Regions from separate parts of the Nonomuraea sp. NPDC049625 genome, predicted to be linked through region 3. Evidence: riboswitches for the same ligand, from Rfam matches in the RefSeq annotation. Region 3 holds a riboswitch; each other region holds the start of a gene.

Region 1 (2,194 bases), on a different contig from region 3:
CCGGAACTTCTTGACGGCGAACACCTCGCCGAACGTCGCCCCATTCACGTCCACGATGGTGCGGACCGGACCGGCGAGCCGGCGACTCTTTCGGATATAACCGAAAGGTGCCCGTAAGAATCGAGGTCACCCCGCAGGACCTGGTGGCCACCAGGTTCGCGATCTCGCCGCTGATCGAGACCATGCACGCGCAGTGGGTGCTGGCGGGCCGGCTGGAGGCGGGCGTGCACGGCCGGTGGGCCGCTCGGTGGCGGGGCACGTACCGCGAGCTCGAACGCGCGCACCCCGTGCTGCGGGCCGCGGACGCGATCAGCGGCAACCGGCGCGGCACGAACGTCGCCTTCATCGCCCCGCCGCCGACGGCGGTGGACGTGCCGTTCGAGGCGGAGCTGGCCGCCATGCGCAGGACGCCTATGGAGCAGGCGCACGCGGAGATCGCCCGGGCGCTCGCCGGGCGGCCGGCGGCGGGCGGGGTGAGGGAGCTGCTGGCGGGAGCGCGGGTGGTGGAGCGGTTCGCCGACGCGTACGAGGCGCTCTGGACGGAGATCGTCTCCCACGACTGGCCGCGCTTCCGCGCGATCCTGCAGCGCGACGTCGCCCATCGGGCGGGACGGCTGGCGGCCTACGGCTGGGCGGCGGCGCTGGAGGACCTCAGCCCGCAGGTCCACTGGCGACCCCGGGGGCAGATCGAGGTCGAGCTGACCAGCCTCCACGGGCTGCGCCGGCTCGGCGGCAAGGGGCTGCTCTTCCTGCCGTCGGCGTTCACGACCGGCGTCGGCGCCTATCTGGAGGACGCCTGGCCGTACGCGATGATCTACCCCGCGAGGGGCGCCGCGGCCGTGCCCGCCGCGGCCGACGCCGACCTGTCGGCCCTGATCGGCCGCAGCCGCGCCCGCATCCTCGCCGAGCTGGCCGAGCCCGCCACCACCACCCAGCTCGCGGCCCTGCTCGGGCAGAGCCTGGGCACCACCGGCGGCCATCTGGCGGCGCTGCGCAGGACGGGCCTGATCGCGGGCACCCGCGTCGGCCGCGGCGTCCTGTACGCGCGCACGCCCCTCGGCGACGCCCTGGTCAACGGCTGAGCACCCCCTCGCACAAAAGAGACAAAAGCCACTAACCATCACCCTGTGCCATATCCAGGTAAATCCTACTGATACAGTCGCTTATGTCACGAGTCCAGTGCGAAGCCCCGGCTTGCTGGACGGCAACCCTCCCACCGCGGCGGGGTGCCCCGGGTGATGACACGGTCGTCGAGCCGAATGGTGCTCCTGGCGGCAAGCGCGGATGTCGAGTCGTGCTGCCCTGTGCCCTTGGCCGGCTGCTCGAAAAGGAAAGGGAAAGATGAAGGGCGGATTCACGCGCCTCGCGGGACTGGGCATGGTGGTCGCGCTGGCGGTCACGGCCTGCGGCGGCGTCGACACGGGTGGTTCCACCGGCGGCTCCACGGGCACCGGCGGCGCGGCGAAGCAGGAGCTCACGGTGACCGCGTTCGCGGGCGCGTGGGGAGAGCTGTTCAAGAAGTCGTTCGTGGAGCCGTTCGAACGCGACACCGGCGCCAAGGTGAACCTCGTCTACGGCGCGAACGCCGAATGGCTCACCAAGCTGCGCGCGGCCGGCGGCAAGAACCCGCCGTTCGACGTCATCGCGTTCACCCCGGACGCGTCGCTGCCCGCGGCCTCCGCCGGGCTGCTCCAGCCGCTGGCCACCGATGGGCTGGCGCACTTCAAGGAGCTGGACCCGGTGCTCGCCGGCAAGTCCGCGTACGACGGCAAGCAGTACGGAGTGCCGCTGACCACCGGCTCCACCGGCCTCCTCTACCGCACCGACAAGATCAAGACGCCGCCCGCGGACTGGGCGGACATCTTCGACAAGCAGTACTGCGGCCACGTCGCCCTCCCGCCGCTCACCTACAACCCCGGCCTGGAGTTCTTCTCGGCCCTGGTCACCTCCCAGGGCGGCACGCTGTCAGATCCGGCCGCCGTGGACAAGGCGTTCGACAAGCTCGCGACGCTGAAGGGCTGCGTGTCCTCCTTCCCCGCCAACGCGGGCAACGCCGCCACCGTCATCGAGAACGGCGACGCCTGGATCATGCCCTTCTGGGACGGCCGCGCCTTCGCCATGGCCCAGGCCGGCTCCCCGATCGGCTTCACCTACCCCAAGTCCGGCCCCGTCGGCGCGCTGACCTCGTACTTCA
Region 2 (2,194 bases), on a different contig from region 3:
CGCGCACCTGGCCGGGCTGCGGGCGGGCCGGGACCTGTGGGGCACCAGGGACCGCACCCTGACGTTCACGGTCGGCGACGAGCACATCACCAAGATCCGCAATGCCACCCACCGGGCGGTCGTGCGGGAGAACGGCAAGGTTGTCAAGGCCATCCCGGTCAGCCTGGGCAAGAAGGGCGACGAGAGCTGGTCCGGCGTCATGATCGCCCAGGAGAAAGCCGCGTCGACCCTCATGGACTCGGCCACCATCGGCAGGCCCGGCGAGTACTACGCCCATACCAAGTGGAATGTCAGGATGACCTACAGCGGCATGTTCTTCCATGCCGCGCCCTGGTCGACCGGCGCGCAGGGCAACAGCAACGTCAGCCATGGCTGCGTGAACGCCAGCATGGCCAACGCCCGCTGGTTCTACAACTTCACGCAGCGGGGAGACATCATCGAGGTCACAGGGACGTCGCGGAAGCTCGAGTTCGGCAACGGGCCGACGCCGTGGGCGAAGTCATGGGACGACTGGCTCGCGAGCAGCGCCCTCGGCAAGTCGATCAACGCCTAGGGTTTGATCGGGCAGACCCGGTTCTCGGTAGCCGCCGGTGGTGAGCACTCCCGACGCCTGGGCCGCCATGAGTCTTAAGGCCAGAGCGCGCCGGGTGTGTCCAGCTGCCACGCTTCCCACATTGGGTAGAGCTCCTCTGCCCCGTTCAAGTGCGGTCCATGGAAAGCGCATTGACGGTGTCCGCCTGTGCAGGCATGATCTCGACTCGGTAGTTCATCCAGAGGATCTGAGGGACCTGGCCCTGTGACGGTCCGGCAACCTCCCCGGCGGGAAACCCGCGGGAAAGGTGCCAATGCCAGGAACGATGAGGGAGAGCTGATGAGCGTGCGGCTTGATGTTCCTGTCCTTTCCGGGGATCTGGTGCGGTTGGAGCCGCTGGCGATGCGACATGCGCCGGATCTCGCGGAGGCGGCCGAGGAGGATCGGTCGTCCTACGACTTCACGCTGGTGCCTCGCGCTCGCGAGATACCGGACTACCTGGCGGCCCAGCTCGTCCGCGACGGGCTGACCCCATTCGCGCAGGTTCGGCTCAGCGACGGCAAGGCGGTGGGCTGCACCGGCCTGTGGGATCCCCGCAGGTGGCCGGACCGGCCGGACCTGCGCGCGATCGAGATCGGCTTCACCTGGCTGGCCGCCTCGGCGCAGGGCACCGGGATCAATGCCGAGGCGAAGCTGTTGCTGCTGTCGTACGCGTTCGACACGCTCGGCGTCGCCCGCGTCGACCTGAAGACCGACGCCCGCAACCACCGGTGCCGCCAGGCCTTGGAACGCCTCGGCATCCCCTTCGAGGGCGTGCTGCGCGCCTGGTCCATGTCGTGGGCGCGCGGCGAGGAGGGCAAGATCCGTGACTCGGCCATGTTCGCAGTGGTCGCCGAAGACTGGCCTACCGTCAAACCGGCACTGCAAGCCCGTCTCACCGCCGTGAGCTCCCGTTCGCCGGCCCTCTGAGAAACTTCGGCTGGGTGCGGTGAGACGCCCCTGAGCGTCTGAACACGGCCTGTCGGTAAGTTCGGCGCCCACCAACTTGGCCGCCCGGTGGCGGGACTCGCCCCGTGCCTGACCCGTCACGCCGCCTTGTCACGGGGTCCGGAGTGGACCCCGCGACACGAGGTTGACATCCCATCAAGCAGCGTCGAGCGCTGCGGTGATCTTGCGGGTCATCTCGGCCAGGGTAGGGCTGGGCCGACCCTGGTGAGTGTGGGCGGCTGCTTCGAGGGCGACGCTGACGGTGCTGCGGAAGTTGTCGGCCTCGGCCGCATCCTGCTGCTTGAGCAGGTTCATGGATGCGGTCAGAGCCGGCAGCACCAGGTCGGCGAGGTCGGCGACGGACTTGCCGTACTTCACGCCCTTGGGCGCCTTGGCGAGCACGTGCCCGACCAGACCGGTCGCGGAGGTCAGGGCGATGGAGCCTTCGGTGGCGACCTTGTGGGCCGAGCCGGCGGCGCCGGCGGCGGACATCAGGGAGACGGCGCCCCACGCGGCGGTCCGCAGGGTGAGCTTGTCCTGGTCGGAAAGGGTGATGGACATGGTGGCGTACTCCCTTGGCTCTGTTATGAAATGGGCTTCCACGAGAGGCGGGGGCGAGCTGGGCGTGCCCCGGTTCGCGCTCTGTGCATTCACTGTCGCCGACCGCTCTGATAC
Region 3 (2,194 bases):
TGCCGTCCTCACATCCGCCGTCGGCCTCACCCAACAGGTGCCGGACGAACGGGTGCGCGCAGAACTTGCCGTCGCGCACCCCGATGCCGTACTCGCCGGACAGCACCTCGGCCACCTCGCGGGCCGAGTAGCCGGCCACGGTGAACGACACGATGCCGACGCGCGGGTGGTCGTCCCCCCACAGCGACAGCTCCCGTACGCCCTCGATCGAGGCCAGCCCGGACCGCAGGCGCGCGATCAGCCGCTCCTCCTCCCGCACCAGCGCGGTCCAGCCGGTGGCCGTGAGCGCGTCGCAGGCGGCGGCCAGGGCGATGGCGCCCAGCACGTTCGGGGTGCCCGCCTCGTGGCGCGGCTCCGGGTCGTCGTGCCACTCGGTGTCGTCGCCCACGGAGCGCACCGCGCCGCCGCCCTTGAGGTACGGCTCGCCGTCCGCGAGCCAGTCCCGCCGCCCGACCAGCACTCCGGCGCCGAACGGCGCATACAGCTTGTGCCCGGAGAAGGCCACGTAGTCCAGGTCGAGCGCGGTCAGGTTGAGCCGCCGGTGCGGTACGAGCTGGGCGGCGTCCACCAGGATGCGGGCGCCGTGCCGGTGCGCGACGTGGGCCAGGGCGGCGATGGGCCACAGCTCGCCGGTGACGTTGGAGGCGGCGGTGACCACGAGCAGCTTGGGGCCGTCGATGCCGGCCAGGGCCGCGTCGGCGGCGCGGACCGCCTCGCCGGGGAAGGCGGGCGGCGCCAGCCGTACGGACTTCTCCCAGGGGAGGAGAGAGGCGTGGTGCTCGGTGTCGAAGACCACGGTGGTGGTGCCGGCGGGCAGGCAGCGGGCCAGGAGGTTCGTGGCGTCGGTGGTGTTGCGGGTGAAGATCACGGCGTCGTCCGGGCGGGCCCCGACGAACGCCCGGACCGTGTGGCGGGCCTGCTCGTAGCGGGCGGTGGTGAGCTGCGAGGCGTAGCCCGCGCCCCGGTGGACGCTGGAGTAGGCCGGGAGCGCGGCGGTGACGGCGGCGCTGACCGGCTCGAGACAGGGGGCGCTGGCGGCGTAGTCGAGGTTGGCGTAGCCGACGAGCCGGCCGCCCTTGACCGGCACCTCGAGGTCGGCCCCGAGCACGGCGGGGATCGGCCTGCCCGTGGCGACCGGAACGGCCTCGGCCTCGGCGGCGCGAGCGGGGACGGAGCTGAAGATCGTCAACGTGGACACGGCACATCTCCCTCAGGGTCATCGGACCCCTGGAAGCAGCCACGGAGCCCGCGCTTGCCCGCCACACTTCGTGACGGACCAGGTCTTCACCCGGGGCACCCCGCCGCGGACGCGAGGGTTGCCGGCCAGCTAGCCGGGGCTTGTCGCTGGCACTCATGACCTACGGCGGAGACTATAACCCAATCCCCTCCATCGATCGCAAGTCGGTGAACTTATCCGGCGGCTGACTCGTTGCTACCGGAAATCCCGCTCATGTGTCATGGAGGTGCGTAAATGTTGGACTGGGTAACCGACCCGCAGATCTGGATCGGTTTCTTCACCCTGGTCGCCCTGGAGATCGTGCTGGGGATCGACAACATCATCTTCATCTCCATCCTGGCCGGGAAACTACCTCCCGAACAACGGGACAGAGCCCGGGTGCTGGGTCTGGGCGCGGCGCTGATCACCCGGTTGCTCCTGCTGCTCGCCCTGTCGTGGGTGGTGCAGCTCACCGAGCCGCTGTTCGCCGTCTTCGGTCACGAAATATCGGGACGCGACCTGATCCTGTTGCTCGGCGGACTGTTCCTGCTGGGCAAGAGCGTCACCGAGATCGGCCACAGCATGGACGGCCCCGTGGGCAAGGACGGCAAGAAGGCCGCGGCCGCCTCCTTCGCCTCGGTGATCATCCAGATCATGGTGCTGGACATCGTGTTCTCGCTCGACTCCGTCATCACCGCCGTCGGCATGGTCGACACGCTCGGCGTGATGATCGCGGCGGTCGTGGTGGCGGTGCTGGTGATGCTGTTCGCGTCGGGACCGATCAGCAGGTTCGTGGACCGGCACCCGAGCATCAAGATGCTGGCGCTGTCGTTCCTCGTGCTGATCGGCGTGGTGCTCATCGCCGAGGGCTTCGGCCAGCACATCCCCAAGGGCTACATCTACTTCGCGATGGCGTTCTCGCTCGTCGTCGAGCTGCTGAACATCCGGATGCGGAGCAAGCGGACGGCGCCACAGGAG
Region 4 (2,194 bases), on a different contig from region 3:
TCGCGGTAGGACTCCCACTCGCGCTCGAACCTCGTGCCGAAGTTGGGTGAGTTGGGGATGTCGTAGAGCAGGTGGTTGACGAACCACAGGGTGGAGTTGGCCACGGCGTTGTAGGCGCGGTGGAAGGTGGCGGGCGGGATGTCGAGCATGCGCACCGGACCCGTGTCGTAGCCGGCGTGGTCGATCCGGCCGCCGGGCACCAGGCGCACGGCGCTGCGGTCGCCGTCGGACAGCGCCGCGCACACCCACAGCATGCCGTCCTTCCTGGCCACCTCGGACAGTGCCGAAACCAGGCCGCCGCCACCGCGTTTCATGGTCAGCTCGCCGTCGTCCGAGACGGTAAAGGAAACGGGTCCTCTGTTGGAGGCCACCAGGACGCTGTTCATCTACGCTCCCTTCGCCCATAGGATCCCAGCTATGGCGCTAGATGAGCTAACCGAGGAACTCGCCCGCTCGGCCGCAGGAGGAGATCATCGCGCACTTGGCGAGCTCCTGGCGCGGATCGAGCCCGATGTGATGCGACACTGCGCCCGGATCCTCCCCTATCACCAGGATGCCGAGGAAGCCTCGCAGGACACGTTGCTGGCCGTGGCGCGCAACATCGGCCGGTTCGAGGGCCGGGCGCGGTTCAGCACCTGGCTGCACATCGTGACGGCCAACTGCGCGCGCACCACGTACAGGTCGCTCAAACGCCGCGCGGCCGAGCAGACCTCGGACGAGCTGCCCACGCAGAAGCCCGACGTGGCGCGGGTGAGCGTGATCGCGGGCTCGCGCCTCGACCTGCTCGACGCCATGGAGGCGCTGGAGGCCGACAAGCCCGACCTGGCGCAGGCGCTGGTGCTGCGCGACATCGTCCAGCTCGACTACAACGAGGTGGCCGAGCAGCTCGGCATCCCCCTGGGCACCGCCAAGTCGCGCATTCACCAGGCGCGCAAATACGTGCAGGGAGTGCTGGGTGATGATTATCGCTGAGACGCCACGTCTCGCATCTTGAGACGGGTGGCCATTTGGGCCCCATGGACGGGTAGAGTCCTTTTCAACAACTGAATATTGCTCATCCAGAGGGGTGGAGGGACCGGCCCTGCGAAGCCCCGGCAACCCTCCCGGTTTGAGACTCGCGACAGGGCGAGGCCGACCGGGACAAGGTGCCAATTCCGGTCTGCGGTCAAGGTGGCCGCAGGCGAAGATGAGGGAAGGCCTCGCTTCATGTCGCTCGACTTTGGTCCTGCTGTCGGTCTGTCCTGCCGTGAGTGCGGCACGCGCTACCCGCTCGGTCCGAGCTTCGCGTGTCTGGAGTGTTTCGGGCCGCTCGAAGCGGCCTATTCCTTCGGTACCGTGACCCGCTCCGACATCGAGTCGGGCCCCGCCAACATCTGGCGTTACCGGTCGCTGCTCCCGGTGCCGGTTGACGTCGCCAGTAAGCCCAATATGAACCCCGGCTGGACCAAACTGGTCAAGGCCGGAAACCTCGGACGCGCACTCGGTCTCAAGAACCTGTACGTGAAGGACGACTCGGGCAACCCCACCCATTCCTTCAAGGACCGGGTCGTCGCCATCGCCGTCGAGGCGGCGCGTAACTTCGGCTTCCACACCCTTTCCTGCTCCTCCACGGGCAACCTCGCGGGCGCGGTCACCGCGGCGGCGGCGCGCGCCGGGCTCGAGGCGTGCGTGTTCATCCCGGCCAACCTCGAAGCGGCCAAGATCGCCATGGCTCGCGTGTTCGGCGGCAAGCTGATCGGGATCGACGGCACCTATGACGAGGTCAACCGGTTCTGCTCCGAGCTGATCGGCGACCCGCTGGGTGACAAGTGGGGGTTCGTCAACGTCAACCTGCGGCCCTACTACGCCGAGGGCTCCAAGACGCTCGCGTACGAGATCGCCGAGCAGCTCGGGTGGCGGTTGCCCGAGCAGATCGTCATCCCCATCGCCTCCGGCTCGCAGCTCACCAAGATCGACAAGGGCTTCCGCGAGCTGGTGCAGCTGGGGCTGGTCGAGGACACGCCGTACAAGATCTTCGGGGCGCAGGCGGCCGGGTGCTCGCCGGTCTCCACCGCGTACAAGGCGGGGCACGACGTCGTGCAGCCGGTCAAGCCCGACACCATCGCCAAGTCGCTGGCCATCGGCAACCCGGCCGACGGGCCGTACGTGCTCGACATCGCCCGGCGCACCGGCGGGGCCGTCGAGGACGTCACGG

What was found. Region 3 has a riboswitch for S-adenosylmethionine ahead of AB0J87_RS46305 (aminotransferase class V-fold PLP-dependent enzyme). Riboswitches for the same ligand answer to the same signal wherever they lie in the genome.
Region 1: it holds a riboswitch for S-adenosylmethionine, as region 3 does, so the genes downstream of both, AB0J87_RS62990 (extracellular solute-binding protein) here and AB0J87_RS46305 (aminotransferase class V-fold PLP-dependent enzyme) in region 3, are expected to answer to the same signal.
Region 2: it holds a riboswitch for S-adenosylmethionine, as region 3 does, so the genes downstream of both, AB0J87_RS45400 (GNAT family protein) here and AB0J87_RS46305 (aminotransferase class V-fold PLP-dependent enzyme) in region 3, are expected to answer to the same signal.
Region 4: it holds a riboswitch for S-adenosylmethionine, as region 3 does, so the genes downstream of both, thrC (threonine synthase) here and AB0J87_RS46305 (aminotransferase class V-fold PLP-dependent enzyme) in region 3, are expected to answer to the same signal.

The regions. Positions count from the first base shown of each region.
Region 1 is NZ_JBFAOQ010000038.1:43,710-45,903, reverse strand. Features, by position in the region: gene AB0J87_RS63000 (MFS transporter) at 1-48, opposite strand, end outside; gene AB0J87_RS62995 (helix-turn-helix domain-containing protein) at 108-1,082, shown strand; SAM riboswitch class IV at 1,167-1,287, shown strand; gene AB0J87_RS62990 (extracellular solute-binding protein) at 1,342-2,194, shown strand, end outside.
Region 2 is NZ_JBFAOQ010000014.1:254,256-256,449, forward strand. Features, by position in the region: gene AB0J87_RS45395 (Ig-like domain-containing protein) at 1-553, shown strand, start outside; SAM riboswitch class I at 764-864, shown strand; gene AB0J87_RS45400 (GNAT family protein) at 872-1,501, shown strand; gene AB0J87_RS45405 (hypothetical protein) at 1,676-2,080, opposite strand.
Region 3 is NZ_JBFAOQ010000015.1:47,594-49,787, forward strand. Features, by position in the region: gene AB0J87_RS46305 (aminotransferase class V-fold PLP-dependent enzyme) at 1-1,117, opposite strand, end outside; SAM riboswitch class IV at 1,244-1,359, opposite strand; gene AB0J87_RS46310 (TerC family protein) at 1,472-2,194, shown strand, end outside.
Region 4 is NZ_JBFAOQ010000041.1:29,277-31,470, forward strand. Features, by position in the region: gene AB0J87_RS63600 (trehalose-6-phosphate synthase) at 1-386, opposite strand, end outside; gene AB0J87_RS63605 (RNA polymerase sigma factor) at 418-972, shown strand; SAM riboswitch class I at 1,052-1,193, shown strand; gene thrC (threonine synthase) at 1,207-2,194, shown strand, end outside.